4 regions of the Pseudarthrobacter sp. NCCP-2145 genome follow, and region 2 is predicted to be linked to each of the others. Evidence: riboswitches for the same ligand, from Rfam matches in the RefSeq annotation. Region 2 holds a riboswitch; each other region holds the start of a gene.
The links. A riboswitch is a leader RNA that binds a small molecule or an ion and turns the genes downstream of it on or off. The one in region 2 is predicted to bind thiamine pyrophosphate.

Region 1 (7,664 bases), on a different contig from region 2:
TGGCGCCCGCCGCTGCCGCAGCTTCACTTGCTGCCGCGGCTGCCGCGAGGTCCCGGCCGGTCACCTGTCCCCCGGCGTCGTGTGACGTGTAGCGGATAAAGACGCGGTTGTAACGCCAGTCAAGGTCAGGATGGTGGTTCTGTTCCTCGGCCAGGCGTCCGACGGCCGCAATCAGCTCGAGTGCGGCAGCCGCCGTCGGCATTTTGAAGACGGTGACCAACCCGCCGTTGCCGGCCCGCCAATCAGGCAGTTCCGCCAGGGCTTCGTCGATCCGTTCCGGGGAAAGTGCATCTTTGCCGGCCACTGCTGCTCCTGGGATCCGGGCGCCGGCCGGCAGAAGGTGGGCCTACAGGAACTCGGCCCGGCCCTCCATTGCCGACGACGCCAGCGCATGTTCACGGCGGGGTATGCGACCAGCCGCTTTCGCCAGCCTACCGGCGATGACGGCGTGCTTGAAGGCCTTCCCCATCAAGGCGGGGTTCTGCGCCCGGGTCACTGCCGTGGCCAGGAGCACGGCGTCGCAGCCCAGTTCCATGGCGAGGGCGGCGTCGGAGGCCGTACCGATGCCCGCGTCCAGCACTACCGGCACCGAGGCCCGGGACACGATGAGCTCAATGTTGTGCGGATTGAGGATGCCCAGGCCCGTCCCGATGGGCGAGCCGAGCGGCATCACAGCAGTGGCTCCGAGGTTCTCCAGCCGCAGGGCCAGCACGGGGTCGTCATTGGTGTACGCAAACACCTTGAATCCCCTGTTGACCAGCTGCTCGGTGGCGTCCACGAGCTCAACGGCATCCGGCAGGAGGGTGTGTTCGTCGGCGATGACCTCGAGCTTCACCCAGTCGGTTTCCAGGGCCTCCCGTGCCAGTTCAGCAGTGAGCACAGCGTCACGCGCCGTGAAACACCCCGCCGTGTTGGGCAGGACCCGGATGCCGTGGTCCACCAGCAGCTGGAACAGCGAACCCGCCTCGTCCGGCGAATAGCGGCGCATGGCAACGGTGGTCAGCGAGGTGCCGGAGGCCAGGAGCGCGGCGCCCAGGCCGTCCAGGCTGGGGGCGCCGCCGGTGCCCATGATGAGCCGGGATGCCAGGGGGACGCCGTCGATCACCAGGGGGTCCTGGAGCCCGGACAGCTGGCTGTTGGTGACGGTGGTTCCGGTCATGGTGGTCAGCCTCCCTGTACTGCCGTGACAAGTTCGACGTCGTCGCCCTCGGCGAGCGCCGTGGCGGACCACAGGCTCCGGGGCACCACCTGGGCGTTGCGTGCTACGGCCACTCCCAGCTTCCGCCCGTCCGTGGCCCGGCCGTCCGCGGCCAGCGGACGGCCGGTGACCTCGCTGACGAGCGCGGTGAGGGAAGCGTCGTCGGCCACGGTGTGGCCGGTTCCGTTCAGGGTGATGTTCATGCTGTCTCCTGGGTGTTGGATGGCGTGGCAGCCGCTTCAGCCATGCGAAAGGGAGCCGGGGAAAACCGACCGGGGTTGAACGGGGCCCAGCGGGGGTCTTCCGTGCCGTCCATGAGTTCCCGGCAGATTGCGGCCGCAGCCGGGGTGAGCAGGATGCCGTGGCGGAAGAATCCGGTGGCAATGATGAGCCCCTGCACGTGGCGGGACCCTTGGAGGCCGGACCTTCCAGGCGCGGGCTGCCGGCCCACGGGGCCTCCGGGCAGCGATACCCTTCCGAGCAGCGGGGCGTTGTCCGGCGTGCCGGGCCGGGCGCGGGCCGTGCACTCAAGCAGCTCAAGCTCAGCGACGGCGGGCACCAGCACCTGGGCATCGCGGAGAAGCTGGTACACACCCCCTGCCGACACCGCACCGGCACTGGAGCCCGCGCCCCCGCCACTGCCACTGCCACTGCCACTGCCCAGTGCGTCCTCACGCTGGGTTGCCCCGATCACCACGGTTCCGTCCCGCCGCGGAACGATATAGACGGGGACCCCGCGCACCAGTCCGCGGACTGTTGAGGTCACCAGCGGCCTGAGGTGCGCCGGTACCGCGAGCCGCAGGATGTCCCCCTGGACCGGCCGCAGCGGCAGGTGCAGGTCGATCGGCAGTCCCGTGAGTTCCGGGGCGTGCAGTCCGTTGGCCACCACGGTCTCCCCGGCCAGTACGGTCCCTCCACCTTCCAGGGCTACTCCGGCTACGGCCCCGTCCTGCCAGAGCAGGCCGGCTGCCTTGTCCGGCACGGCGAATCCGTCAGCGGCGCCGGCCACGCCGCTTCCGGTGGAGCGGGCATCCCCGGCCAGGACCCGGCGGAGGCAGGCCACCAGCAGCCGGGGGTCCACCTGGTGGTCCGCCGGCGTATCCAGCGCACAGGCAATGCCCGGGCTTAACAAGGGCTCGCGGCGCCGGGCTTCGCGGATGGTGAGCGGTTCAACCGTGAGGCCGTTGGCCCGCTGGACGGCACGCAGGTCCAGCAAGGCCTGCCGGTCTGCGGCGTCGGCACCCACGGCGAGGGTCGGCGTCGTAAGATATCCGGGATCCGAGCCCGCGGCCGCAGCGAGGTCCGCAGCGAAACCGGGCCAGCGGGCGGAGGCCTCGAGCATGAGTTCCAGGAGGTCCTCCTCCTGGTAGTGCAGTTCGCTCACCGGCGCCAGCATCCCCGCGGCAGCCCAGCTGGCTCCGGAGCCGGGGGCGTCATCGATCACCACCACGGAACGGCCCGAACGCCTCGCCTCCCAGGCGATCCCGTGGCCGATGGCTCCTCCGCCGATCACCGCCACGTCGGCCGTGATGGTGGAGCCGGAAGGACAGGGGCCGGTTGCGGCGTGCACGTCAGGCATCGGTTGTCTCCTTCCCTACGCCGGTATTAACCGGATCAGGTCAAGCGGTCGGCTCTGACGCCCTCTCAGCCCGGCGCTTTGTGACAGCTGCCGCGGCTCCCGCAGTACGAGCCCAGTGTAGAGGAACTAGGCTGGCTCCCATGAATGTGTCCCACCCCCCTGCCGCCGCTGCCCGTCCGTCCGGTTCCGACGCCTTTATCAACGCGGAGGGCACCGCCGGGCTGCACGATGCGCGCCTCTACCTCTGCACGGATGCGCGCCGCAGCCAGGGCGACTTTGAACAGTTCGTGGATGCCGCGTTCGCCGGCGGCGTGGACATCATCCAGCTCCGGGACAAGTCCATCGAAGCCGCCGAGGAGCTGGAACTCCTCGCCGTCCTGAAGGAGGCAGCGGTCCGGCACGGCAGGCTGTGGGCAGTGAACGACCGCGCCGACATTGCTGTGCTGTCCGGAGCGCCGGTCTTCCACATCGGGCAGAAGGACCTTCCCCTCCAGGCAGCCCGGACGCTGCTGAACGGGAACGCCGCCATCGGCCTGTCCAGCCACAGCCCTGGACAGGTGGATGCCGCCCTGGCAGCGGCCGCCGGCCCGGCGGCGCTCGACTACTTCTGCGTGGGCCCGCTGTGGGCAACACCCACCAAGCCCGGCCGCGCCGCCGTCGGGCTGGACCTGGTGACGTATGCGGCGGCGGCCTCAGCGGCGCAAGGGCAGGGACAGTCCGACGGCGGTGTGCCCTGGTTCGCGATCGGCGGGATTGACCACGGCAACGTGGAACAGGTGGTGGAGGCCGGGGCCAGCAGGATCGTTGTGGTCCGGGCCATTACGGAGGCCGACGATCCGTCAGCCGCGGCCGCATCGCTGCTCGACGCGCTGGACGCCGCCCGCCCGTGACGCGGCGCCGGATCCGCACCGCATCCCGCGGGCGGCTCCCTGCACTATTCGCGGAATTCGGGCTACGCTGATTTTCGTGTCACATCATCGGCTGGCCCCCAGTGTCCACGAGCACACCAACGCCCTCGAGGCTGCACTCAGCGCCCTGCGGACGGAGCTCGAGCTGCCTGGTGAGTACCCGGCCGAAGCCGTGAAGGACGCCGAGGCCGCCGTGTCGGCACTGAAGCTGCCGTCCCATGACCTGACGGGCATAGACTTCATCACCATCGACCCGGCGTCGTCCACGGACCTTGACCAGGCGCTCTTTATTGAACGGGACGGCAGCAGCTACCGCGTGCTCTACGCCATTGCCGACGTTCCCGCCTTCGTGGCTCCCGGCGGCCCGCTGGATGCCGAGACCAGGCGCCGCGGCCAGACTTTCTACACCCCGGACGGCCGCATTCCGCTGCACCCTGAAGTCATCAGCGAGGGCGCCGGAAGCCTCCTGCCGGGACAGGACTGTTCCGCGTTCGTCTGGGACTTCCGCCTCGATGTCCGCGCCGAAGTCACCGCGGTGACGGTGGGACGGGCCCGGATGCGCAGCCGCGCCAAGCTCAGCTACAAGGGCGCCCAGGCGGAACTGGACGGCGGCAGCCCTTCAGAAGTCCTGGTCCTCCTCAAGGAGGTGGGGCTCAAGCGCGTGGAGCTGGAGCGCGCCCGTGAGGGTGCCAGCCTGAACATGCCGGACCAGGAAATTGTCCAGCTTCCCGACGGCGGCTACCGGATTGCCGCGGCCCCGCAGCTGCCCGTGGAGGACTGGAACGCCCAGATCTCGCTCATGACGGGAATGGCCGCTGCGCAGCTCATGCTGGCCGGCAAAGTGGGCATCCTCCGCACCATGCCCTCACCGGATGAGCGGTCCCTGCACCACTTCCGGCTCCAGACAGAGGCCCTCGGGAAGCCCTGGGACGGTGAGGTCAGCTACGGCGAGTACCTGCGCAGCCTGGACCCCACGGATCCCCGCCAGCTGGCCATTATGCACTCAGCCGGCATGCTCTTCCGCGGTGCGGCGTATACGGCGTTTGACGGCGCGGTCCCCGAGGACGCCGTGCAGTCCGCCATCGGCGCCGCCTACGCCCACACCACCGCGCCGCTGCGCCGCCTGGTGGACCGCTTTGTCCTGGTGACCTGCGAAGCACTGTGCAACGGCGGCGACGTGCCCGGCTGGGTCCGTGAGGCGCTGCCGTCGCTTCCCGAGATCATGGCCGGCTCGGACCAGCTGGCGTCCCGGATGGAGCGCATGGCCCTGGACACCGTGGAGGCGGCGCTCCTGGTCAACCATATCGGGCAGGAGTTCGACGCGATCGTGATCTCCGGATCCAAGCCCCAGAAGGACAACGGCAACGGCGGCAACGGAAAGAACGGCAACGGCCGCAACGGCAACGGCAACGGCAACGGCGGCTCAGGCATCATCCAGATTGCCGAGCCTGCCGTCACGGCCCGCTGCGCCGGTGAGCTGGAGGCCGGAACCAAGGTCCGGGTGCGCCTCGTGTCCTCCGACATTGCCACCCGGGAAGTACATTTCGAGCTGGTCCCGCCCCTGTCCTGAGCGGGGCCGTTTTTCCTGCCGGCGTGCAGGCACACCGGGCCAAAGCCGGGTTTCCGTGCCCGTGCGGCTAGACTGAAGAGGTAGAAATGGATGCCCGGTCGTTGATTTCCTTGATTTGAAACCAACAAGCCCGCCCCTACGCGATCTTGAGATACACCCGCTGGTCACCAGTGCCAGCATTTTAGATAGCCCGCGATCGGCTTCCACTGGAATTGCTTGCGCGCCCGAGCGTGCTCCGGAACGGCCTTGGGCCGGCCCGTTGAGCAGGCAGCGCCATTGCCCAAATGAATAAGGAAACTCCACGTGAGTGAATTGCATACCCACCAGCTTCTGACGGACGACTCCGGCACCGAAACGATCGAGCCGGAAGAAACCATCATCTCCGACGAGAAGCCGCACGAGATTGAGGAGAAGTCCTTCGCGGACTTCAACGTCCGCGCCGACATTGTGGAATCCCTGGCGGACGCCGGGATCACCCACCCCTTCCCCATCCAGGCGATGACCCTGCCGGTGGCCCTCTCCGGCCACGACATCATCGGCCAGGCCAAGACCGGCACCGGCAAGACCCTGGGCTTCGGCATCCCCGCCCTGCAGCGCGTGGTGGGCCGTGACGACGCCGGCTACGAGAAACTCGCAGTACCCGGCGCACCGCAGGCCCTGGTCATCGTCCCCACCCGTGAACTCGCGGTGCAGGTGGCCAACGACCTGCAGACGGCCTCCCGCAAGAGGAACGCACGCATCGCCACCATCTATGGCGGCCGGGCCTACGAGCCCCAGGTGGAAGCCCTGAAGAACGGCGTGGAGGTTGTGGTGGGAACCCCCGGGCGCCTCATCGACCTCTACAAGCAGAAGCACCTGAGCCTGAAGAACGTCAAGGTCGTCATCCTGGACGAGGCCGACGAAATGCTTGACCTCGGCTTCCTGCCGGACGTCGAGACCCTGATCGCGGCCACGCCGGCGGTCCGCCAGACCCTGCTGTTCTCCGCCACCATGCCCGGCCCCGTCATTGCCATGGCCCGCCGCTACATGACCCAGCCCACCCACATCCGTGCTGCTGATCCGGATGACGAAGGCCTCACCAAGCGGGACATCCGCCAGCTGATCTACCGCGCGCACAGCATGGACAAGATCGAGGTGGTGGCCCGCATCCTCCAGGCCAAGGGCCGCGGCCGGACCATCATCTTCACCAAGACCAAGCGCACCGCAGCCAAGGTTGCCGAGGAACTGGTGGACCGCGGGTTCGCGGCCGCCGCGATCCACGGCGACCTCGGGCAGGGCGCACGCGAGCAGGCGCTCCGGGCCTTCCGCAACAACAAGGTGGATGTCCTGGTGGCAACCGATGTGGCCGCCCGCGGCATCGACGTGGACGACGTCACCCATGTCATCAACTACCAGTGCGTGGAAGACGAAAAGATCTACCTGCACCGGGTGGGCCGCACCGGCCGCGCCGGCAACAAAGGCACCGCCGTGACCTTCGTGGACTGGGACGACATGCCGCGCTGGGGACTGATCAACAAGGCACTGGGCCTGAGCGTTCCGGAGCCCATCGAGACCTACTCGTCCTCCCCGCACCTTTATGAGGACCTGGACATCCCCGAAGGCACCAAGGGCAGGCTGCCGCGCGACAAGCGCACCCTGGCCGGTGTTGACGCCGAGGTGCTGGAGGACCTGGGCGAAACGGGCAAGAAGAACGCCCGCGGTGGCCGCGACGCCGGCAGTTCCCGCGACCGCGACGGCCGTGGCCGGGACAGCCGTGACCGCGGCGCCAAGCGCGAAGGCGGCCGCAGCGGCGACTCCGCTGCCCGCTCCGGCGAGCGCCGCCGTCGTACTCCCGATGCCGCCGCAGCCCCCGCTGGCGCCGGTGACGCTCCGGCAGCGACCGAGGCCGAGCAGCCCTCACGCACCCGGCGCCCCCGCACCCGCACCCGGCGCCGCAACGGTGAAGTGGTGGGCGGCGGAAACGCCGCACAGTCCGGCAGCACCGAGGCCTAACCCCCTTCATGACTGACACTGTCTGGGCGCCGGACGGCAGCAGCCTGGTGGTCCACGCGGACAACGCGGACTTCCTCCCCTCGCTGCCGGACGGCGCCTTCACACTTATCTACGTGGACCCCCCGTTCAACACGGGCCGGGCCCAGCGGCGCCAGCAGACCACCATGGTGGTCAACGCGGACGGCACCGGCGACCGCGTCGGCTTCAAGGGGCGCTCCTACGACACCATCAAGGGCGCGCTTCACCGCTACGACGACGCCTTCAGCGACTACTGGTCCTTCCTGGAGCCGCGGCTCGTGGAGGCGTGGCGGCTGCTGGCGGAGGACGGCACCCTGTACCTGCACCTCGACTACCGCGAGGTGCACTACGCCAAGGTGATGCTGGATGCGATCTTCGGCCGTGAATGCTTCCTGAACG
Region 2 (7,664 bases):
TTCCCTCACCCGGGGAGGGGCAGCAGTCATTTCTGGGTAACGACATCTCCTGGCCGCAATGCAACGGAAATTTTCCCTCGGAACAGGCGTTTGCCATCGTGGGCGTCAACAATGGCCTGGCCAACACCACGAACCCCTGTCTGTCCGAGCAGCTCAGGTGGGCGGAAGATTCTGCCGGCCACCCCGGCCAGCCCACCGTCGCGCTGTACGTCAACACGGCCAATCCCGGCGCCGCCGGCTCCTGGTGGCCGGACAACGACGAGTATCCGGCCGGCCAGGAAGTCCATAACCCCTACGGCCCCTGCAGGGCCGGGGACTACGGCAAGGCCTGCGCCTATATGTACGGCTACGCCAAGGCCTACGACGACGCGTACTTCCGCGGGATCAGCAACCCCTCCTCGTACTTCTGGTGGCTGGACGTCGAAACGGAGAACAGCTGGTCCCGCACCGACAAGGATGCCAACCGGACCGTCCTCGAAGGCATGACCGACTTCTTCCACAGCATCGGAGCCGAGGTGGGGATCTACTCGACCGGCCAGCAGTGGGACCGGATTGTGGGAACAGTCAGCAGCTCGAGCAACCTCTATTCGCTTCCCAGCTGGCTGGCGGGGTCCCTCAACGCCTCTGGCGCGGCGAGCGCCTGCTCACAGGAGCCGCTGACCGGCGGTGGCAAGGTGGTGCTGGCCCAGTTCGTGTCCAGGGGCTTCGACTACAACTATTCCTGCCCCTAGGCCGGCCCAGGCGTCAGCTTCCCAGCCACACCATGTTCCAGGTCCCCAGGGACACTGCCGCAACCACCGCTGTTCCCGCCATCACGACGCCCCCGGCAAGCACCCAGGCATCCAGCGCGCTGAAGGTGGATTCGCGTGCCCACGTCCGGCGTCCGCCGCCGAAACCGCGCGCTTCCATGGTCACTGCCAGCCGTGACGCCCGGCGGATTGCCTGCACCAGGAGCCCGAAGCTCTGCCCCAGCGTCGCCTTCAACCGCTGGACGGCATTGCCACGCGAACCGACGCCCCGGGCCCGGCGCGCCATGCCGATTGTCTGCCACTCTTCCGCCATCAGGCCCACCAGCCTCATGGCCGCAAGGGTCCCCAGCACGAACCGGTGCGGCAGGCGGGCCTTCTGCGCCAGGGCGTCGGCCAGGTCCGTGGGGTCGGTGCAGCTCATCAGCAGCACCGCCGGAAGGGCGATGGCCAGCCCGCGCAGCATGAAGCCGATCCCAAGTTCCAGCGAGCCTTCGCTCATGGTCCAGATGCCGACGTCGATCAGCGTCCTTCCGCTGTCCGCAGCCAGGATTGAGGTACTCCAGCCCCCCACCGCCGCGGCGAGGATCAGCGGCCAGCCGCGCTGCCACAGCAGCGTCAGCGTGAGGCCTGCGAGCGGGAACAGGAGGAATTCGAAGGCCAGCGCCACTGATGCGGAAACCCAGTCGATCGAAAGCGCCAGCACTGCCGTGATGAGGAAGACGGCGGCGAACTTGCTCAGGGGGTTGGCGCGGGCCAGCAGGGCCTGGTTGCCCCGAAGGTTCAATTCCTGCCTCATGGCGCCACCGGTTCCGCGGCAGCCATCCGCAGCTCAGTGCCACCCAGCGCGGCGGTGAACTCGGCGTCGTGGGTCACGGACACCACCGCGGTGCCGGAGTCCAGCAGCTCGGACAGGAACGAGGCCAGCTCCGCCCAGGTGTTGGCGTCCTGGCCGAACGTCGGCTCGTCCAGGACGAGCACCCGGGGATGGGCCGCCAGGACCGTGGCCACGGAGAGCCGCCGCTTCTCGCCGCCAGACAGCGTATAGGGGTTCGCGTCCACGAGGTGGGTCAGCCGCAACCGCTCCAGCAGTTCGTCCACGCGCTCCTCGCCGTGGCCCAGGTGCCGCGGACCGAACAGGAGTTCGTCCAGCACCTTCCCGGTGACGAACTGGTGCTCCGGCTCCTGGAACACGGTGCCAATCCGCTCGATGAGCTGCTCGGCCTTCCACTTATAAGGGTCTATCCCGGCGCCACGGCTGAGGTCCAGGGTGGCCGACACCTTTCCTGCCACCGGTTCCAGGAGTCCCGCGAGGGTCAGCGCAAACGTTGACTTGCCCGCCCCGTTGGGGCCCGTGATGGCCAGCGCCTGCCCTGCCCGGACCTGGGCGGAAATATCGTGTTGGACGGGTACCGGGGGTACCTTCCGGAAGCCGCTGCGGCGCGGACGTTCCCGGGAAACCGCAAGGTTCTCGGCCGCCAGCAGAAGGCCGCCGGAGCCGGCTGCCGGATTGCCCGACCGTGCACGCGTGCCAGGAACATACCCGGGCACCCACACACCGGCCGCCGCCAGCATGGTCCGTGCGTCCGCGAGCACCTGGTCCGGAGGACCGTCAAGCAGCACGGCATCTTCAGTGGCGCTGCCCGGCTGCAGCACCACGATCCGGTCCACCAGGTCCTTCCACACGGACACCCGGTGCTCCACCACAACCAGCGTGGCGCCGGTCTTGTCCACGCAGCGGCCCACGGCGTCCCGGACTTCCAGCACACCGGCAGGGTCCAGGTTCGCCGTTGGCTCGTCGAGCAGGATCAGGCCGGGCCGCATTGCGAGGATTCCCGCAAGCGCGAGGCGCTGTTTTTGCCCGCCGGACAGGGCCGACGTCGGGTGGTCAAGCGGCAGGCGGGAAAGGCCGACGTCGTCCAGCGCCTCGTGCACGCGGGCCCAGATGGCGTCGCGGGGCACGGCGAGGTTCTCGGCGCCAAAGGCGACGTCGTCGCCGACGCGGGAGAGGACCACCTGCGTCTCCGGATCCTGCTGCATCAGCCCGGCCCGGCCGCGCTGCTCGCGGGGCACGGCGCCGTCAACCAGCAGCGAGCCCGTCTCGTCGGACTCGCCGGCGTCGCCGCCGTCGTCGTCCATGTCCCCCAGCACCCCGGCCAGGGCATGCAGGAGCGTGGACTTGCCCGCACCGGAGGGCCCCAAAAGGAGCACCCGCTCCCCCGGGCGGATCTCCAGGTCGAGGCCACGGACAGCCGGCTTGGCGCGCCCCGCATGGCGCCATCCCCAGCCGCGGGCTGTGACGGCAGCCGGACGCACCGCAACTGATGCCTCGTGCCGCGAAGGGGCGCCCATCAGGAGAAGACGGGCTCCGTTGCCGCCTTGCGTGATGCAAAGGAGCTCAGGACCCCTGTCCTGGCCAGGCCGCGGGTGGCGATCCAGGACAGTGCGCCGGCGATGATGGCGCCGGAGATGGCAGTGAAGATGATGTACGCCAGCTTGTCGCCGGCGGCGTAGGCGATGTTCCAGCCCCACGGCGCGAAGGAGTCGTTCAGGCCGCAGAAAAGGCCGGCCGCGGCGCCGGCAAGCAGTGCCACGGGCAGGTTGAACTTCCGGTACACGAAGATGGCGAAGATGATCTCGGCACCCAGGCCTTGGACGAATCCGGAGAACAGTACCGACGCACCGTACTGGGAGCCCATGAGCAGTTCACCCGTGGCGGCCACCGTCTCGCAGAAGAGCGCGGCGCCTGGCTTGCGGATGATGAGCATGCCCAGGACGGCCGGGATCATCCAGCCGCCGGCAATCAGGCCGGTCAGGGGCGGGTAGACGGCGTTCATGGGTCCGGAGACTGCGGCCGCCCCCTGGGACCAGGCCCAGAAAATGACGCCGCCGGCAACGGCGATAAGGGCCGCCACCACGATGTCCACGACGCGCCAGGACTTGCCGGCGGGCTTCTTGATTGCTGTTGTTGCCATGTGGTCCTCCTGAGGAACAGGAGGGGAAAGTGGACGCGGTTGCCGGCACTGCTGCCGCTGCGCGCACTTCGAGAACTCGACTCCCTTGCGCCGGTACTAACCGGATCAGGTTCGAGGGTCTGCGGCTGTCCGCACTCTCAGCGCCCACCTGCGGTCCCTGGCCTGGCCAGTGATGCCGACGGCGGCGCTCCCCTGTCGTTGAATGATTCTATTGGTGAAATATCCGCCCTGTTGGGCGTGGTCCAGTTTACCGCAGGGAGGGGTAGATTGTGGGCCATGACAGCGAATCCACCAGATGTGACCGGGTATGATCCGGATTCCCGCGAAGCCCAGCCGGAGGGATCCCTGGAGGCCTTGATCGCGCGGATTGAGGCGGAGATCCGGGAACTCCAATTTCCCGGCTTCTCCCTGGACGACTCCCTGAACCTGGGGCTGCTCCTCGTGGAGCTGGGCAAGGAGCGCGGGCTTCCCATCGCCATCGACATCACCAAGGGCGAGCAGCTCCTCTTCCACGTGGCCCTGCCGGGGGCAACACCGGACAACGGGCACTGGATCCGGGCCAAGAAACGGACCGCAGCCCGGTACGAGGTTCCTTCCCTGCTGGTGGGGCTGCGCGCCCGGCTCAGCGGCGGACGTATCGAAGACAATGCCTGGTTCGACCAGGCCCTCTACGCTGCGCACGGCGGCTCCTTCCCCTTGTACGTCACTGGGGTGGGCGCCGTAGCAACCGTCACCGTGTCCGGATTGCCGCAGCTGCAGGACCATGACCTGGTGGTCGAGGCCCTCCGCGACATCCTCCGTTCGGCCGGCGCGGAGTAACGCCCTGCAAGCCAGCGGAGTGGCGCCCCCGGCCGGCCGGCATGGCAGGTCTTCCTGGCATGGACACCCCAGTGAGGCCGGGAGTACATTCGAGCGCAGTGGCGGGTGATCAATCCAGGAGGGCGCCGTGACCGGTCCAGCAACCGAGAACCAGGTCCGGGCGGCGCTGGACAAAGCCTGGGACGAGATGATTTTCATCGGCCCGGACCACCCCTACTATTCCCTGCTGGCGGAACTGGTGTCCGCCGTCGGGAAGTCCTGGCAGCAAGGCTACGACCACGGCCGCCGCGGAGGTCCGCACACCAACCCCTACTTATGGGCCGGCCCGGGAGGCTAGCAGCCTGCGCGCGGAGTGCGGGCGCACAACGCCGGCACAATACAAAGGCTGCTTAGCAATTATTTAGTAATCATGCTTACTATGTTGTCTCCAGCGTTTGAGGAGTACAGCACATGGCAGCCAGCATCCGCCGGGCAGGCGCCCGCACAGGCCTGCAGAAGGCTGCCCTCGCAACGGGCGCCGTGTTCTGCCTGGCCGGCATCCTTGGATTCGTTCCCGGCATCACTTCCAACCATGACGCGCTCCGCCTGGCCGGACACGCCTCAGGAGCATTGCTGCTCGGGATCTTCCAGGTATCCGTCCTCCATAACGCCGTGCACCTGCTCTTCGGCGTCGCCGGCGTCCTGATGTCGCGCACCCACCCGCAGGCACGGAACTTCCTCATCCACGGCGGCGTCATCTACCTGGTCCTCTGGCTGTACGGCCTCCTGGTCGGTGACCCCACCCCTGCCAATTTCATCCCCGCAAACGATGCGGACAACTGGCTCCATCTGGTCCTTGGCCTGGCCATGATTGCCCTGGCCATCATGCTCGCCCGTGGACCCGCCCCCGCCGCAGGCGGCGCCGGCAGCGGCAGCACCGCCACATCCCCAGCGCCCGGCACCCGCGGCCGCTGACACATCCCCGGCCGGGCCCCAGTGCAGGGAGCACGGAACCGGCCCACGCCAGACCTGAAGGAGCACCATGAAAATCCCAGCAGCACGGGGTCCGGTCAGCACCGCACTGTTCAGCGCCCTCACAGCGGCACCGGGCACCGATGAGGGCGCCCTTGACGCGTTACACCGCTCGGTGGCCGGCCATCTCCCGGCAACCCGGGACATCATTGGCGACGACGACCTCCAGCTGGCGCTCTTCTGCCTCTACGAGCTCCACTACTCGGGCCTTGAGGGTGTGAGTGACGAGTGGGAGTGGGCGCCGGAACTGATCCGGGTGCGCCAGATGCTGGAAAAGCCGTTCGAAGCCGCGCTCCGGGACGCAGCCGCGGAGGCTGCCGGTGACCTGGAACTTCCCGCCGGACCCGGTGCCACCAGCGACGCTGTGGCGGACGTCCTGTTCGGCCTGGCCGCACGCGACACCGGCCCCAGCCTCTCCCGCTATGTGGCCCGGAAAGCCAGCCTGGGCCAGCTCAAGGAATTCCTGATCCACAAGTCCATCTACCAGCTGAAGGAAGCCGATCCGCACACCTTCGCCATCCCCCGGCTCTCCGGCCGGCCCAAAGCGGCACTGGTGGAAATCCAGGCGGACGAGTACGGCGGCGGACGGCCCGAGCGGATGCCAGCGCCCTTTTCGCCCGCACCATGCGGGGCCTGGGAATGGAGGACGGGTACGGGGCATACGTGGACGCCGTCCCTGCGGTCTCCCTCGCTGCCGTGAACCTGATGTCCCTTTTCGGCCTTAACCGCCGGCTCCGGGGGGCCATCACGGGACATCTGGCCATCTATGAGATGACGTCCTCCCAGCCCAACCGCCTGTACGGCAGGGGCTTCCGGCGCCACGGATTCACTACAGACGTCACCCACTACTTCGACGAGCATGTGGAGGCCGACGCCGTCCATGAACAGATTGCCGGCCGGGACCTTGCGGGCGGGCTGGTTGAAGCCGAACCCCACCTTCTGGCGGACGTCCTGTTCGGAGCCACGGCCGTCATGGCCGTGGACGGCAGGCTGTCCGCGCACATCCTGCAGTCCTGGGAAAACGGCGGAACCTCGCTGAGGCAGGCACTGCCTGCTGCGGCCTGAGCACCAAGGCATGAACCCCGCTGACCAGATCAGGCCAGGCCCCACGCAGGCATCAACCGAAACCTCCACCAGATTTCCCAGCACCCCAGAGCAGGAGCAGAGATGAACCAGGAACCCACCGAGAGCTCCATTGTGGTCTGCCCCGACGGGCCCCTTATTGTGCGCGGCGATTTCGAGCTGGTCACACCGTCCGGCGATCCGGTTCCCCGTGACCGCAAAACGGTGGCGCTGTGCCGGTGCGGCGCCTCAGCCATCAAGCCCTACTGCGACGGCACCCACAAGATGATCAAGTTCCGCACCGAATCCCCGTCAGCCTGAACAAGCGACGCGTCACGCTGGGCAGGGACCCGGCAAACGCCAGATAGGCTAGGGACAGCCCGTTTTCCGCCCGCAAGGAGTACTCAGGAATGAACCTTTTCATCAAGCTGCTCGGCACCGGCGTGAGCCTCGGCGCCGGCTTCGTCGGCACCAAGCTGGTCAACACCATCTGGGAAAAGTCCACCGGGCGCAAGCCGCCCACCGGCAAGGACGAGGACGTCCCCACGAGCCTGCAGTCCGCGCTGACGTTCGCGCTGATCTCGGCCTCTGTCAGCACCATCATCCAGGTCCTGGCCAACCGAGGCACCCAGCGGGCCATCACCCGGTTCGCCAAGAGCCAGGACATCGTCTAGCGGAGTCCAGCACCCGCAGCCCCGGCCAACAGGGAAGTTTTACCCAGCTCCCGGGGCACTCCAAACCAGCGCTCAGCCGTCGCCGGAACCGTCCTCACGGGCGGCTTTGGCGGCGGCTTTTTGCACCACGGCCTCAAGCTCATCCGAGGTGAGGAGTTCGCGGTGCAGGTGCTTGGTGCGGTAACCGGCGCGCCCCACCATGTGCGCAGAGACCGGCACGGTGAGCAGCTGGAAGATCCAGGCCACCAGCAGCACGGGCCACACCCACCAGGTCCGCATCTGCAGGCCGATGGATGCCAGGAGCAGGAACAGCCCCAAAACCTGGGGTTTGGTGGCGGCATGCATGCGGCTCAGGAGGTCGGGGAAGCGCAGCAGGC
Region 3 (7,664 bases), on a different contig from region 2:
GAAGCGGATTTCATGGGTGGCTACGGTGTCGTTTTCGTTGACCACGGGGACCACGCCGAGGCTGAGCAGCCGGTTGAGGGCGCGGAACGCGTTGGTGTGCTGGCTGCGGCGCATCAGGTCTTCGGCGGTGAGGAGCACCTGGCTGACGGTCACGCCGTGGGCCCCGAAAGCCTGGGTGTAGCGGGCCATGAGCAGGCCCTGGCCAACGCTGGCGGCCGCCTGCTGGGTGGCGAGGTCGCGGGGGCGCTTGGCGAGGCCAAGCGGTGCAAGACCCGCCGCGATGGCACCGGAGGAAACCAGGATGATCTCTGTTCCGGTGTTGCGCTTGGCGGCGAGTGCGTCCGCGAGGGCGGTCAGCGACTCTTCCGAGATGCCGCCCTTGATGCTGGTCAGCGACGACGAGCCCACCTTCACCACGATCCGGTGCGCGTTGGCCAGCACGCTCCTGTCCACGGACCGCGCCAGCGGTTCCGCGGACGCAGCCCTAGATGTCATCGTCTGCGCCCAGTCCACTCTCCTTGAGCGGCTTGGCAACCCTGCGGCTGCTCACGGATTCGGTCCAGATGCCGGCCTTGCGCTCCGCTTCGAGTTCGGCCCGGGCAGCGGCCTTGGCGTCCTTGCGTTCCTGCTGCTCTTCACGTTTCTGTCCACGGGTGGGGCGGTCGCCGATGTCCGCAAAACGGACGTCCGTACCGCGCGGCGAGGCCAGCAGTTCGGCGCCTGCCATCATGGTGGGCTCCCAGTCGAAGACGACGCCGTCATCCTCGCCGATAACAACCGTATCGCCGGGCTTAGCGCCCTGCTTGAACAGTTCCGTTTCCACACCGAGCTTAGCCAGGCGGTCGGCCAGGTAGCCGATGGCTTCCTCGTTGGTGAAGTCGGTCTGCTTGACCCAGCGCACCGGCTTTTCGCCCAGTACGCGGAACAGCGGCTCGAGGCCCTTCTCCTCCCGGCGGATCCGGAACCCGGTTTCGTTGACGGCGCGGGGCTTGATGACCACAGGCTGGACCTTGGGCGGGGCTGCTGCCACCGCGTCCCGCGCTGCCTGCACGATTTCGGCCATCGCGAAGCCCAGCTGCCGCAGGCCCTCGTGGCTGGTTGCCGAGATTTCGAAGACGCGGTAGCCGCGGGACTCAAGTTCCGGGCGGACGAATTCGGCCATGTCCTTGCCGTCGGGCAGGTCCACCTTGTTCAGGGCCACGAGGCGGGGTCGGTGGTTCAGTGGAACCACCTCGCCGTCCTGGCCTGCGTAGCTCATGTCCACGGCGTACTTTTCCAGCTCGGCCTCAATGACTGCCAGGTCAGAAAGCGGATCGCGGTCTGCCTCGAGGGTGCCGCAGTCCAGGACGTGGACCAGGGCAGCGCAGCGCTCCACGTGGCGCAGGAAGTGGTGGCCCAGGCCCTTGCCTTCGCTGGCGCCTTCAATCAGCCCGGGCACGTCGGCAATGGTGAAGCGGACGTCGCCGGCCTGCACGACGCCAAGGTTGGGGACCAGTGTGGTGAACGGATAGTCGGCGATCTTGGGGCGGGCCGCGGACATGGCCGCGATCAGGCTCGATTTTCCTGCGGACGGGAAACCGACCAGGGCGATGTCCGCAATGGACTTCAGTTCCAGGACGATGTCGCTGGATTCGCCTTCGATGCCGAGCAGGGCGAAGCCGGGCGCACGGCGCTTCTGGGAGGAGAGCGCGGCGTTGCCCAGGCCGCCGATGCCGCCGGCCGCCGCGACGTATTCGGTGCCTTCACCCACGAGGTCCGCGAGGACGGTGCCGTCCTTGGACTTGACCACGGTGCCGTCCGGGACAGGAAGGATGAGGGTCTCGCCGTTCTTGCCGCCGCGCCAGTCGCCCATGCCGGGGCCGCCGTTGGTGGCGTGGCGGTGGGGTGCGTGGTGGTAGTCGAGGAGGGTGGTGGTCTGGTGGTCCACGCGAAGGATCACGTCGCCGCCATTGCCGCCGTTGCCGCCGTCGGGCCCTCCCAGGGGCTTGAACTTCTCGCGGTGGACGGAGACGCACCCGTGGCCGCCGGTACCGCCGGATACGTGCAGTACTACCCGGTCTACAAAGCTGGCCACGTGGATCTCCTCAGTGCTGTTTCCTGGACGCCCGGGGCGCCAAGATGATTGTAATGCGGTTAAAAGAACAGTGGAGCGGACCATATGGCCCGCTCCACCGCTTCAGATCTGGTTGTTACTCTGCAGCTGCAGCAGCAACGATGTTGACGACGCGACGACCGCGGCGGGTACCGAATTCAACGGCGCCCGGGGTCAGTGCGAACAGGGTGTCGTCGCCGCCACGGCCAACGCCGGCGCCCGGGTGGAAGTGGGTGCCGCGCTGGCGGACGATGATCTCGCCGGCGGAAACCACCTGGCCGCCGAAGCGCTTGACGCCGAGGTACTGTGCGTTGGAGTCACGACCGTTGCGAGTGGAGCTCGCGCCCTTTTTATGTGCCATCTGAAATGCCTGCCTCTAAATTCTGGGGAATCTGCTGAAAAACCTGAACAGTAACGGAAGGTTACTTGATACCAGTGATCTTGACCTTGGTCAGTTCCTGGCGGTGACCCTGGCGCTTCTTGTAACCGGTCTTGTTCTTGAACTTCTGGATCACAATCTTAGGACCACGGAGGTCCTGGAGGATCTCAGCCGTAACAGTTACCTTGGCCAGGTCAGCAGCGGCGGAGGTGACCTTGTCACCGTCAACCAGGAGCAGTGCGGGCAGCTGAATGGTGCTGCCAGCTCCACCGGCGACGCGGTTCAGGGTAACGAAGTCTCCAACGGAAACCTTCTCTTGGCGGCCGCCTGCGCGGACAATCGCGTACACCACTTGGGAACTCACTTCTCTCGACGTTTATTACAAATTTGCGTGCGGAACCCGGTTCCATGATTGGGTGGGCTCTCGCTGTGCCTCAACGCCGTGGGGTCATAACCCAAGTGTTGGCGTAAGCACCGAAGATCTAGAATACGCTAGTTTTGGCTTCGGCCGCAAATGAGGCTGGTTCCGGCGGGTTGTCTGTGATAGGCACCACAGCCCAGGTCCGCGCCCTTACCTGTGCCCCACCATAGTACCGGCGGGACGCGCAACAGGGTGTCAGGAATGAAGTCGCGGCGCGTCGAAAAAGTCCACCTCGAGGCGGCAGGACTGCCTGAACGCCGCCACCATGGCGTCCCGGTCCCCTGCGGACGCGCTGCGGCCGGCCCCGTCCACAATCGCAACCGCTGTGCGGGTGGCGGCAGCGAAGTCCTCGTCCGCGTACGTGCGCAGCCACTCGGCGTAGGGGTGGCCGGCCGGTTCCCCTGCAGCCACGAACCGGGCGTGGAGTGTTGCGCCCACCTCGGCGTACAGCCAGAAGCAGGGCAGGACCGCTGCGGCCAGCACCGCGTAACTGCCCGACGCCGATGCCGCCGTCAGGTGGTCCACGTAGGACTTGGTGACGGGTCCCAGCTGCGGCTCAACGGTCCGTGTACTGAGCCAGGAGCGGTGCAGCTCGGACTCCACCTCCAGGCACTGCGCGGCGGAACGTGCCCAGAAGAGCTGCTCCCCTTCGGTGGGGGCCAGTGCACTGGTCCGCGCCAGCACCCGTGAGTAGCCGTTGAGGTAGATGGCGTCCTGGGCGAGGTAGTAGGCAAACTCCTTCTCCGGCAGGCTCCCGGAAGCCAGGCCCTGGATGAAGTCCAGCGCGTAGATGTCCTCGAGGTCCTTTGCGGCGTCCGCCCAGAGCTGCGCCGCGAAGCTCCCCTCGCCGCGCACGGCCGGCAGGTGGTGGAAGTGGTGCACGGGCCCGTTGCCCGCCCCCACCTCCAGGGCCTCCGAGGCCTCCAGCGCGCCGGCAAGCCAGGGCTTGACCTCGCGCAGGGCTGCCTCCCAGTCCCCCACCCGGGCCTGGACCGTGGCCATGGCCGCGGACAGGGAGCATCCGGTGCCGTGGCTGTTCACTGTTGCCACCCGCTGACCGGGAACCACGACCACCTCGCGGGACAACATCCCGGCGGTGCTTACGAGGGCATCGGGGCATTCGGCCCCTACGAGGTGCCCACCCTTGACCAGCACCGTGGCTCCCGTGGCGGCGGAGAGGTTCCGGCCCTGTTCCAGGGCGCCTTCCCAGGTCTGCTGCACGTCGCCGCCCACGAGCATGGCGAGTTCAGCCAGGTTGGGCGTGATGAGCTGCGCCAGCGGCAGCAGGTCGCGAAGCGCGGCTTCGGCTGATTCCGGGAGGAGCCGGTCGCCGCTGGTGGCCACCATGACAGGGTCCAGGACCACGACGGCGGGACGCACCTTTTCGAGCCATGCATGGACGGCTTCGATCACCCCGGCATCGCCCAGCATGCCGATCTTCACGGCGTCGATACTGATGTCGTCGCTCAGGGCATCGAGCTGCTGGGTAAGGAAGTTGGCGGGGGGAACGTGGACGCCGCGCACGCCGCGGGTGTTCTGTGCGGTGAGGGCGGTAATGGCAGCCATTCCGAAGCCGCCGTGGGCGGCGATGCTTTTCAGGTCCGCCTGGATGCCGGCCCCGCCGGAAGGATCGGATCCGGCAATGGAGAGGACCCGTGGCACGCCGCGGTACTCGCGGCCGGGGGCTGCAGGCGCAGAAGCAGCTGCAGGCCCGGAAGCACACGCGGATGTGCCCTGGATGGTGGCAGTGGGCATTGCAAGGGTGGAAGACAAGAGACATCCCTTCGCCGGTGCTAGCCGGACAGGTTCAACGGGTCTGGATCTCAGCCGGCTCTCTGCGCGGCACCCCGTGTCGGTTCCCCAGCCTAGCTTTTTTGAGGTCCACAGCGTGAAGGTGACACAGTGCGGCCGGAGCGGGGTGGAATGCCGGTGTTCAATGAGGGTGGTCAAAAGCGCTGCGGAGCGCCGCCTTAAAGGACGGATGCCCGGCCGGCCACTGACTGTGGCTGGCCGGGCATTCGGTCAATACCCGCCCTGGGTCCCGGATTCCGGTAACTCCATGCGTGGCAGCTCCAGTTCCTAGAGCTCTGAGGCAGGCACCCCGACGCCGAGGATGATCGGCGCGTCCGAGGGCTTGCCGCTGGCCGGCTGCGAAGCACCCGCCTTGTCCGTTTCCGGTGCCTTGGCGGCGTGGGAATGCCCGGCCGCGGGGGCTGGAACATTCTCGCGATGCTGGACCGAGGTCTCGTTGGCTGCTCCCTGCGCGCGGCTGGCACTCCGGTTCCGGCGTGCCCTGCGCGGGCGTGACTGCTCCAGGGTGTGGTCCGAGTAGTCCTGCTCCGCTGCGGCGGCCACCGGCCGCTGCTCCGGCTGGACGGCTGCGGGCTCCCGCTGTTCCGGTGCCTGCTCCGGCTCACGTGTCCGCTCCGGAGCAGGAGCCTGCTGGGGAGCCTCTTCCGCCCCGCGCTGGACCGGCTGCACGTCCGGCGTTCCAGCCGGCGTGCCGGCTGCCGGTGCGGGCTCGCCCAGGTGGGCGAAGGCCGCGGCAAGGCGGTCCAGGGTGAGGGCAGGCTTTGGCTGCTGCTCCTCGGCGTGCTCCACGAAGGGCAGGACGACTTTCTCCCCGCCAAAGGTCAGGACGGCAGCGGGCCTAGACGCATCGCTGTCGTGCTTCTCCGTTTCAGCCGGAACTGCGGGCTGGGCCTGCGTTGCCTGCCTGGCGGCGGCCAACTCGTCGTCATGCAGGTGGGCCGCGTGGGCGGCAGCCGCGATGTTGGCAAGGGCCAGCCTGGTGGCTTCCGCTTTCGCATGCCGCTCGGCGTCCGTCGGATCAGGGTGGACCGTGTGGACGTGGACGGCAGCTGCCGGCGCGGCGTCCGGCTGCTGGCCGCCGCGGCCGCGGCGGCGCTTCCGGTCCGGCCGGGCACCGGGCTGGCTGCTGTCCGTGCGCTGCGCCTCGATGCGGTTGCCCTCGGCGCGTGCTTCCGGGCGGTGCTCGGCACGCTGCACGTGATGCTCGGCAGCCACAATGTTCGCCCGGCGGTGTTCCACCGGGTCATCGTGGGTGACCACGCCGCGGCCGGCGCAGGCCTCGCACTGCTCGCCGAACACTTCAAGGAGCCCCGTGCCCATCCGCTTGCGGGTCATCTGCACCAGGCCCAGCGAGGTGACTTCGGCAACCTGGTGCTTGGTGCGGTCACGGCCCAGGCACTCCACCATGCGCCGCAGGACCAGGTCGCGGTTGGACTCCAGGACCATGTCGATGAAGTCGATGACAATGATGCCGCCGATGTCGCGGAGGCGGAGCTGCCGGACTACTTCCTCCGCAGCTTCCAGGTTGTTCTTGGTGACTGTTTCTTCGAGGTTGCCGCCGCTGCCGGTGAACTTGCCGGTGTTGACGTCCACCACGGTCATGGCCTCGGTCCGGTCGATCACCAGCGAGCCGCCGGAGGGCAGGAAGACCTTCCGTTCCAGGGCCTTGTGGATCTGCTCATCGATGCGCCAGGCACTGAAGATGTCCTGGTCCTTGGTCCACTTCTCGAGCCGTCCCACCAGGTCCGGGGCGACGTATGTGACGTATGCCTCGATGGTGTCCCAGGCTTCCTCGCCGGAGACGATCAGCTTGGAGAAGTCCTCGTTGAAGACGTCGCGGACCACCTTGATGGTGAGGTCCGGTTCGCCGTAGAGCAGCTCGGGGGCAAGGATCTTGGTGGACTTCGACTGGCTTTCGATGCCCTCCCACTGGGCACGCAGCCGGTTGATGTCGTGCGTCAGCTCTTCCTCGGAGGCACCCTCCGCGGCCGTACGGACAATCACGCCGGCGTGCTCGGGAAGGCGGTCCTTGAGGATCCGCTTCAGGCGGTTGCGTTCGACGTCGGGAAGCTTCCGGGAAATGCCGGTCATGGAGCCGCCGGGAACGTACACCAGGTAGCGGCCGGGCAGGGAGATCTGGCTGGTCAGGCGCGCGCCCTTGTGGCCCACCGGGTCCTTGGTCACCTGGACCAGGACGGTGTCGCCGGACTTCAGCGCGTTCTCGATGCGGCGCTGCTTGCCCTCAAGGTTGACGGCCTCCCAGTTCACCTCGCCGGCGTACAGCACGGCGTTGCGGCCGCGGCCGATGTCCACGAAGGCAGCTTCCATGGACGGCAGGACGTTCTGGACCTTGCCCAGGTAGACGTTGCCGATCAGGGAGTCCTGCTGGGTCTTGGACACGAAGTGCTCGGCCAGGACCCCGTCTTCGAGGACAGCGATCTGGATTCTGTCGTCGCGCTGGCGGACGATCATCTGGCGGTCCACGGATTCCCGGCGTGCCAGGAACTCGGCTTCGGTAATGACGGTGCGGCGGCGGCCGGTATCGCGTGATTCGCGGCGGCGCTGCTTCTTGGCTTCCAGGCGGGTGGAGCCCTTGACGCTGGTGACGCGGTTGTTCACGGCGGGTTCGCTGACGGCGCGCGGAGCGCGGACCCGGGTGACCGTGTTGGGCGGATCGTCGTCTTCCCCGCCCGTCAGTTCGAGGTCCTGGTCGCCACGGCGGCGGCGGCGGCGGCGACGGGAGGTCACGCCTTCATCGGCCTGCCCGGCGGAGTCCTCATCAGCATCCTCGGCGGCGTCGCTGTCTGCGGCAGCGGCGCTGTCGGCTTCTTCACCGTCACGCTCGCCCGCCCTGCTGCGGCCGCGGCGGCCGCGGCCGCGGCGCCTCCGGCGGTTGCCGGCGTCGTCCGAATCGTCCTCGGCGTCGTCAGCCTCGGCATCCTCGACGGGCACCGGGGCGG
Region 4 (7,664 bases), on a different contig from region 2:
TAACAGTTGGTTGGCTCGTCATTTGGCCAGCATGCCACCTTGCGGGCCCGGCTTGGTACCCTAGATAGTCGAGTCCCGATCATCAACAGCCTTTGATCATCCACTGCCCTGATCATCCACTGAAAGAAGTGCACGTCGCGTGTTCAATTCACTCTCTGACCGGTTGACAGCAACCTTCAAGAACCTGCGCGGTAAAGGCAGGCTTACTGAAGCCGACGTCGATGCCACAGTCCGCGAGATCCGCCGCGCCCTTCTGGACGCCGATGTTGCCGTTCCAGTGGTCCGTGAGTTCACCGGCCGGGTACGCGAACGCGCCCTGGGCGCTGAGGTTTCCGGTGCCCTGAACCCAAGCCAGCAGATCGTCAAGATCGTCAACGAGGAACTGGTGGAGATCCTCGGCGGTGAAACCCGCCGGATCCGCCTGGCCAAGAGCGGCCCCACCATCATCATGCTGGCCGGCCTCCAGGGTGCCGGCAAGACCACCCTCGCCGGCAAGCTGTCCAAGTGGCTGAAGTCACAGGGCCACAGCCCGATGCTCGTGGCCTGCGACCTGCAGCGCCCCAACGCCGTCACGCAGCTGCAGATCGTGGGCCAGCGCGCCAAGGTGCCCGTCTTCGCACCGCACCCCGGTGCCACCTACACCGAGCTCGAACACCCTGCCGGGGACCCGGTTGAGGTTGCCCGCGCCGGTGTTGAGGAAGCGCGGCAGAAACTCCATGACATCGTCATTGTGGACACCGCCGGCCGGCTGGGCGTCGACGCGGACATGATGGAGCAGGCGCGCCAGATCCGCCGCGCCATCGTGCCCAACGAGGTCCTCTTCGTCATCGACTCGATGATCGGCCAGGACGCGGTGAACACGGCGCTCGCTTTCGACGAAGGCGTCAACTTCACCGGCATCGTCCTGTCCAAGCTCGACGGCGATGCCCGCGGTGGTGCCGCCCTTTCCGTCGCGTCTGTCACGGGAAAGCCGGTGATGTTTGCGTCCACCGGCGAGGGCCTGGACGACTTTGAGCTTTTCCACCCTGACCGGATGGCCTCGCGCATCCTGGACATGGGTGACGTCCTCACCCTGATTGAGCAGGCAGAGAAGTCCTGGGACAAGGACGAAGCCGCCCGGATGGCGAAGAAGTTCGCCGACCAGGAGGACTTCACCCTTGACGACTTCCTGGCCCAGATGCAGCAGATCCGCAATATGGGCTCCATGAAGAAGATGCTCATGATGATGCCGGGTGCGCAGAACATCCGCCAGCAGCTGGAGCAGTTCGACGAGCGCGAGATCGACCGCGTGGAGGCCATCGTCAGGTCCATGACCCCGCACGAGCGCGTCGCTCCCAAGATCATCAACGGCTCCCGCCGTGCCCGCATCGCCCGCGGTTCCGGCGTCCACGTTTCCGAGGTCAACGGCCTGCTGGAGCGCTTTGCGCAGGCCCAGAAGATGATGAAGAAGATGGCCCAGGGCGGCATGCCGGGAATGCCCGGGATGCCGGGCCTGCCGGGGGCCGGCGGCGGTGCCCGGAAGAACGCCAAGAGCGCGCCCAAGAAGAAGGCCAAGTCCGGCAACCCGGCCAAAGCCGCGCAGGAGCGCAAGGACGCCGAGGCCCGCCGGGCGAACGCGGCCAAGGCGCTGCCCACCGGCGCAGCCTTTGGCCAGCAGGCCGGCGATTTCGATCCCTCCCAGCTCAACCTGCCCAAGGGCTTCGACAAGTTCCTCGGCAAATAGGCACACCAGGATCAGCTCAGCAGCAGATGCCGTTTGAGGGCTCGCGACGACATCTGCTGCTGCCTGCCGGGGATGCCGGTGCCGTGGAATAGGGTTGGGTCATGTTCAAGCAGAGGGTAGTGTTCGTGCACGGCGCGGGCAGCTTCGGGGCCGCAGCCTGGCCCCGCCAGCACGGCGTGGCCCTGTCCTACGATGCCCTGTTCCTGCGCCGCCACGGCTTCGACACCGTTGCCGAACCCACCGCGTCCTCGTTCGAGGAGGACACACGCATCCTGCTGGACTCCCTTGGGGACGACGGCCGGGGCAGCGCCGGCGGGCACGTTGTGGCGCATGCGCAAGGGGCCATCTCCGCCATGATGGCCGCCGTCGAACGACCGGACCTTGTCTACTCGCTGACCCTGGTGGAGCCGGCCTGCCTGTCCCTGACCGCTGAACTGCCGGCCACGGCGGCGCACATCGGGCTGATGCAGCCGCTGCATAACGTCCGGCATCAACTCAGTGACGAGGATTTCCAGCGCGAGTTCGTCCGCAGGGTCTATGCCACCGACCTGCAGCAGCCGGTGACTGCCGAGGAGAAGCGTTCTGCCAGGCGGCTGCGGCTGCAGGCGCCGTCCTGGGAAGCCCCGCTGCATATCGTCCCCGGCGTGCCGACGCTCGTCCTGACCGGCGGCTGGGAGCCGCTCTACGAGGAGATCGCCGGCTACCTCCGTGAAACCGGGGCGCTCCACCGTACTGCCGCCGGCGGGCACCGGCCCCACGACTCCCCGGAAGGGGACCGCATCATCCGTTCGTTCATCAACGACTCCAGCCGCGTGCAGGCACGCGCCTCCTGATCCTCCCGAAACTGCCCTCCACAGGGGCCCGTCCGGCCGGCCCCCAATGACCAGCCGGACGGCACCTGCAGGCTGCTAGCGCCCCGGCGGAACGCTCAGCTCCGGCAAATAGACTTTCCCGCCGGCGGCCAGGAATTCCTCGCTCTTGCCCCGCATGCCGGCTACCGCTACAGCAAGCGCCGCCTGCGACTCGGCGGAGCCGTACTCGTCCCTGATGTCCTGGCTGATCCTCATGGAGCAGAACTTGGGCCCGCACATGGAGCAGAAATGCGCGGTCTTCGCCGGTTCGGCCGGGAGGGTTTCGTCGTGGAAGGCCTCGGCCGTCTCCGGGTCCAGCGACAACGCAAACTGGTCCCGCCACCGGAACTCGAAGCGTGCCTTGGACAGTGCGTCATCACGTTCGTGGGCGCCCGGGTGGCCTTTGGCAAGGTCTGCCGCGTGAGCAGCGATCTTGTACGTGATCACCCCTGTCTTGACGTCGTCCTTGTTGGGCAGCCCCAGGTGTTCCTTGGGCGTGACGTAGCACAGCATTGCCGTGCCGTAGCGGGCAATTTCCGTTGCGCCGATGGCGGAGGTGATGTGGTCGTAGCCCGGGGCCACGTCGGTCACCAGCGGGCCCAGCGTGTAGAACGGCGCGCCCTTGCACAGCTCCTGCTGCCGTTCAACGTTCTCCCTGACCAGGTGGAACGGGACGTGTCCAGGACCCTCCACCATCACCTGGACGTCGTGCTCCCAGGCACGCTGCGTGAGCTCGGCGAGCGTGTCCAGCTCGGCAAACTGCGCGGCATCGTTGGCATCCGCCGTCGCCCCCGGCCGCAGGCCGTCACCCAGGGAAAACGCGACGTCGTACCGGGCGAAAATTTCGCAGAGCTCATCGAAGTGCGTGTAGAGGAAGTTCTCCCGGTGGTGCGCCAGGCACCACCCGGCCATGATGGACCCGCCACGGGACACGATGCCCGTGACGCGGTTGGCGGTTAGGGGGACGTAGCGAAGCAGCACGCCGGCGTGGATGGTCATGTAGTCCACCCCCTGCTCGCACTGTTCGATGACGGTGTCACGGAAGATCTCCCAGGTCAGGGCGTTGGCTTCGCCGTTGACCTTCTCCAGGGCCTGGTAGATGGGGACGGTGCCGATCGGGACAGGCGAATTGCGGATGATCCACTCCCGGGTGGTGTGGATGTCGTCGCCGGTGGAGAGATCCATGACGGTGTCGGCGCCCCACCGGGTTGCCCACTGCAGCTTGTCCACCTCTTCGGCGATTGAACTGGTCACTGCCGAGTTGCCGATGTTGGCGTTGATCTTCACCAGGAAGGCCTTGCCGATGATCATCGGCTCGGATTCGGGGTGGTTGATGTTGTTGGGAATGATGGCCCGGCCCGCGGCGAGTTCGCTCCGGACCAGTTCAACATCGCAGTTCTCCCGCAGCGCCACGAAGCGCATTTCCGGGGTGGTGACGCCCTGGCGCGCATAGTGCATCTGGGTCACGGTCCGGCCCTCGACGGCGCGGCGCGGCACGGGAGGCGCTCCCTTCCACTCCGCGCTGGCGGCGCCGCGGCGTACAGCCGAGCGGCCGTCGTCGAGCAGGTTCCTCTCCCTGCCGCTGTACGCTTCCGTGTCTGCCCGCGCCTCGATCCATTCCCTGCGGAAGGGAGGAAGGCCCTGAACTGGATTGCTCCCCGGACCGGCCGTCCGGTAGGTCCGGAACGGCTGGTTCGGAATGCCGTTGGGGGACGGCTCCAACGCAATTTCCGTCACGGGAACACGGATCCCGGTCCCGGCGTCCTCGAGGTAGGCCAGGGAGTGGGATTTCAAGGATTGCGTCACCGGCGGCGGGTTCCCGTCAGTGGCGGCACCCGGGGTGTTGCGGGCAGGGTTAAGCTGCTGATTTGGTGTACTCAAGGAATACTCACTTCCTTCGCCGGCATTACCCGGACAGGTTCGACGGTCGCAGGCTGCGTCAGCCCGATCTCAGCCCCTGCAGGGGCACCCGTGTGGTCAAGATGAAAGCTACCACAGCCCTTCTTTCGGGGCTTGTCACATTGCCGGTGCTAGCCTGACCGGGCAGGAAAGAGGTGCACATGGCAGAAATCATCCACTTCACGGGAACAGTCCTGACCGGACCCGGGAGTGAGCAGCACGGACTGTGGTCCGTCGACGGGCGCCTGACGTTCCGCCGGCCGGCGAAGGCTCCGGACCGGATCCTGGCGGGATGGGTGCTGCCGGGCTTCGTGGATGCCCACTGCCACATCGGGCTCGGCGTGGGAGGGGCGGTGGATGCTCCGACTGCCGAAGAGCAGGCGCGGACGGACCTGATGGCAGGCACACTGTTGATCCGGGACGCAGGTTCCCCTGCTGACACGCGATGGCTGCAGGACAGAAAGGACGTCCCGGTGCTGATCCGCGCCGGACGCCACGTTGCGCGCACGCGCCGGTACCTGCGGGGGTTTGCTGAGGAAGTCGAACCGGAGGGCCTGGTGGAAGCTGTCCGTAAACAGGCCAGGGAAGGTGACGGCTGGGTCAAGCTTGTGGGGGACTGGATTGACCGCGGCGCCGGCGACCTCGCGCCGTCGTTCCCTGCCGCCGTCGTCCGCGATGCAGTCCTGGCCGCCCATGACGAAGGCGCGCGCGTCACCGCCCACTGCTTCGCGGAAGAGACGCTCGACGACGTGCTGGACGCCGGCATCGACTGCGTCGAGCACGCCACCGGCCTCCTGCCGCGGCACCTGCCCCGCTTCGTGGAGCAGCAGGTGCCCATTGTGCCCACCCTGGTCAATATCGCCACGTTCCCGGACATCGCCGCGCAGGCAGCACCCAAGTTCCCGCAGTATGCGGCGCACATGCGTTCACTGTGGGAACGGCGGGAGGAGCGGGTGCTTGAGGCGTTCGAGGCCGGCGTGCGGATCTACGCCGGGACCGACGCCGGCAGCGTGATCAGGCACGGCAGGATCGCCGACGAGATCCTGGCCCTCCATGCTGCCGGGCTGCCCATGGCGTCTGCCCTGGACGCCGCGTGCTGGAGTGCGCGGGAGTGGCTGGGCGCGGAGGGCCTGGAGGAAGGGGCACGGGCAGATGTTGTCCTGTGCCGGGAGGACCCGCGGAAGGTACCGGAAGCGGTCCGTAACCTGGCGCACGTTGTCCTGGGCGGACGGGTGGTCCGCTGAAAAGATAACCGGCCCCGGGACTTGGAATAAATTGAAGCTTCAAGTAATTTTAAGTGTGTAAGGGCTGCCAACCGGAAGGCCCACAGCACCGGGAGTTACCAATGACTGCACAAGCCGCAAGCCAGGATCTTCTTCCTGCCGACCTCGCCATGGGCACTGTGATGCTCAAGGTGGGCAACATGAAGGTGATGACCGACTACTACCAGCGCGCCCTCGGCCTGGAGGTCATTGCGGAGCAGGATGGCGGCATCTACCTTGGCCGGCTGCAGAAGCCGCTTGTGCACCTGGCGCCCGCGCCCGGGCTGAACCTGCCGGGCAGGGGAGAGGCCGGCCTGTTCCACACGGCGCTGCTGTTCGAGAACCAGGCAGACCTTGCTGCCACCATCGCCACCGCCGCCCGGTTCGAACCGCGCTCGTTCACCGGCAGCGCCGACCACCTTGTCAGCGAAGCCTTCTACTTCAACGACCCCGAGGGCAACGGCATCGAGCTCTACTGGGACCGGCCGCGCAGCAACTGGTCCTGGAACGGCACGGACGTGGTGATGGACAGCCTGGCCCTCCCGCCGCAGCGGTACCTCGAGCAGCACCTGACGGAAGATTCCCTGGAGCGCCAGCTCGGGTCCGTGGCAGGCGTCGGCCACGTGCACCTCCAGGTGGGAGACGTCCAGACGGCGCGCGACTTCTACGTGGGGACCCTCGGCTTCGAGAAGACCGCCGGCTGGCACGGGCAGGCCCTGTTTGTTTCCGCCGGACGCTACCACCACCACATGGCCATGAACGTCTGGAACAGCCGCGGGGCGGGACCCCGCAAGGACACCCTCGGCCTGGGCGAGGTCCTCATCGAGGTGCCGTCAGGGGAGGACGTCGGCTCCCTCGCCGACCGCCTCAAGGTCGCCGGCGTTGCCGCGCACCACACCGGAGCCGAACTCCGCTTCGAGGATCCGTGGCGCAACCGCATCCGGGTGGCTGTGCGCTGAACTAGGCTGAATCCGAACGGCCGGGCAGGAGCAGCCTCCCGGCGGCCGCACCACCGCCAAAGGAATGAGGGCAATCCCCATGGGCTTCACCGAGATCTTTGTTGCCACCCACGACGCAGCACTGAAGCGTGCCGGCGTCCTTGACGGCGGCGGCAGCGCTCCCGCAGGTGACGCGGTCCGGATTCCGGACATCAGCGATTTTGAAGTGGAGCAGCTGGGCGACTTGGCCGGTACCGCCGTGCACGCCGGAGGAGCGGATTACGAACTGACCATGGTGGATGTGGGCAGCGATTCGCTCCTGGCCGTGCCCCCGGCCATGGTGCGCGCCCTGGCGGACCTGCTGTCCTATGAAACCGAAGGGGAAGGCGACATCCTCGAAGAGGTTGCCGAGCAGTGGGCCGCGCAGGATGACATGCCGTTTGGCGCTGCAGAGGCGCGGACGTACGTGCAGCGGCTCGCTGAACTCGCCGGCGGAATCGACGACTCGGAGCGTACCGGCCTGTACGTCTGGTCCGCCTGAGCTGATCCGGCCGGAACCTCCGGCCGGCGTCGCCCGTGTCACGCCGCGCCAAGTCGAAATCCTGGCGCTGATCTGGCACAATAAACAGGTACTCGATCTGCGTGGCCCCTCTCTCCGCGTCTGGATCCTGTCCTTCGAGCCCGCAAGTACGGCCCGCCCCACGGGTGCAGAACGCCGGGTTCACCCCCTTTTCTGAAACAGGAGTGACCACAACAGTGGCCGTAAAGATTCGCCTTAAGCGCTTTGGCAAGATGCGCGCACCGTACTACCGCATCGTCGTCGCGGACTCACGCACCAAGCGTGACGGCCGCGCCATCGAAGAGATCGGCAAGTACCACCCCACCGAAGAGCCCTCATACATCGAGGTCAACTCCGAGCGTGCCCAGTACTGGCTGTCCGTCGGCGCCCAGCCGTCCGAGCAGGTCGCCGCGATCCTCAAGATCACCGGTG

Region 1: it holds a riboswitch for thiamine pyrophosphate, as region 2 does, so the genes downstream of both, NFU08_RS04800 (FAD-dependent oxidoreductase) here and NFU08_RS13290 (ECF transporter S component) in region 2, are expected to answer to the same signal.
Region 3: it holds a riboswitch for thiamine pyrophosphate, as region 2 does, so the genes downstream of both, thiD (bifunctional hydroxymethylpyrimidine kinase/phosphomethylpyrimidine kinase) here and NFU08_RS13290 (ECF transporter S component) in region 2, are expected to answer to the same signal.
Region 4: it holds a riboswitch for thiamine pyrophosphate, as region 2 does, so the genes downstream of both, thiC (phosphomethylpyrimidine synthase ThiC) here and NFU08_RS13290 (ECF transporter S component) in region 2, are expected to answer to the same signal.

The regions. Positions count from the first base shown of each region.
Region 1 is NZ_BRCG01000004.1:102,556-110,219, reverse strand. It holds gene NFU08_RS04815 (4a-hydroxytetrahydrobiopterin dehydratase) at 1-304, opposite strand, end outside; gene NFU08_RS04810 (thiazole synthase) at 347-1,159, opposite strand; gene thiS (sulfur carrier protein ThiS) at 1,165-1,401, opposite strand; gene NFU08_RS04800 (FAD-dependent oxidoreductase) at 1,398-2,777, opposite strand; TPP riboswitch at 2,773-2,890, opposite strand; gene thiE (thiamine phosphate synthase) at 2,918-3,667, shown strand; gene NFU08_RS04790 (RNB domain-containing ribonuclease) at 3,744-5,255, shown strand; gene NFU08_RS04785 (DEAD/DEAH box helicase) at 5,559-7,247, shown strand; gene NFU08_RS04780 (site-specific DNA-methyltransferase) at 7,256-7,664, shown strand, end outside.
Region 2 is NZ_BRCG01000014.1:51,411-59,074, forward strand. It holds gene NFU08_RS13275 (hypothetical protein) at 1-731, shown strand, start outside; gene NFU08_RS13280 (energy-coupling factor transporter transmembrane protein EcfT) at 745-1,545, opposite strand; gene NFU08_RS13285 (ABC transporter ATP-binding protein) at 1,542-3,098, opposite strand; gene NFU08_RS13290 (ECF transporter S component) at 3,098-3,721, opposite strand; TPP riboswitch at 3,786-3,925, opposite strand; gene NFU08_RS13295 (heme-degrading domain-containing protein) at 3,998-4,540, shown strand; gene NFU08_RS13300 (hypothetical protein) at 4,668-4,877, shown strand; gene NFU08_RS13305 (DUF4383 domain-containing protein) at 4,991-5,494, shown strand; partial or broken gene NFU08_RS13310 (iron-containing redox enzyme family protein) at 5,562-6,616, shown strand; gene NFU08_RS13315 (CDGSH iron-sulfur domain-containing protein) at 6,719-6,934, shown strand; gene NFU08_RS13320 (DUF4235 domain-containing protein) at 7,024-7,287, shown strand; gene mnhG (monovalent cation/H(+) antiporter subunit G) at 7,360-7,664, opposite strand, start outside.
Region 3 is NZ_BRCG01000015.1:33,871-41,534, reverse strand. It holds gene proB (glutamate 5-kinase) at 1-495, opposite strand, end outside; gene obgE (GTPase ObgE) at 485-2,074, opposite strand; gene rpmA (50S ribosomal protein L27) at 2,190-2,453, opposite strand; gene rplU (50S ribosomal protein L21) at 2,515-2,823, opposite strand; gene thiD (bifunctional hydroxymethylpyrimidine kinase/phosphomethylpyrimidine kinase) at 3,088-4,647, opposite strand; TPP riboswitch at 4,655-4,752, opposite strand; gene NFU08_RS13765 (ribonuclease E/G) at 4,972-7,664, opposite strand, start outside.
Region 4 is NZ_BRCG01000012.1:47,755-55,418, reverse strand. It holds gene NFU08_RS12010 (glucose-6-phosphate dehydrogenase) at 1-22, opposite strand, end outside; gene ffh (signal recognition particle protein) at 140-1,723, shown strand; gene NFU08_RS12000 (alpha/beta fold hydrolase) at 1,825-2,556, shown strand; gene thiC (phosphomethylpyrimidine synthase ThiC) at 2,632-4,455, opposite strand; TPP riboswitch at 4,450-4,557, opposite strand; gene NFU08_RS11990 (amidohydrolase family protein) at 4,635-5,717, shown strand; gene NFU08_RS11985 (VOC family protein) at 5,819-6,694, shown strand; gene NFU08_RS11980 (hypothetical protein) at 6,774-7,214, shown strand; gene rpsP (30S ribosomal protein S16) at 7,430-7,664, shown strand, end outside.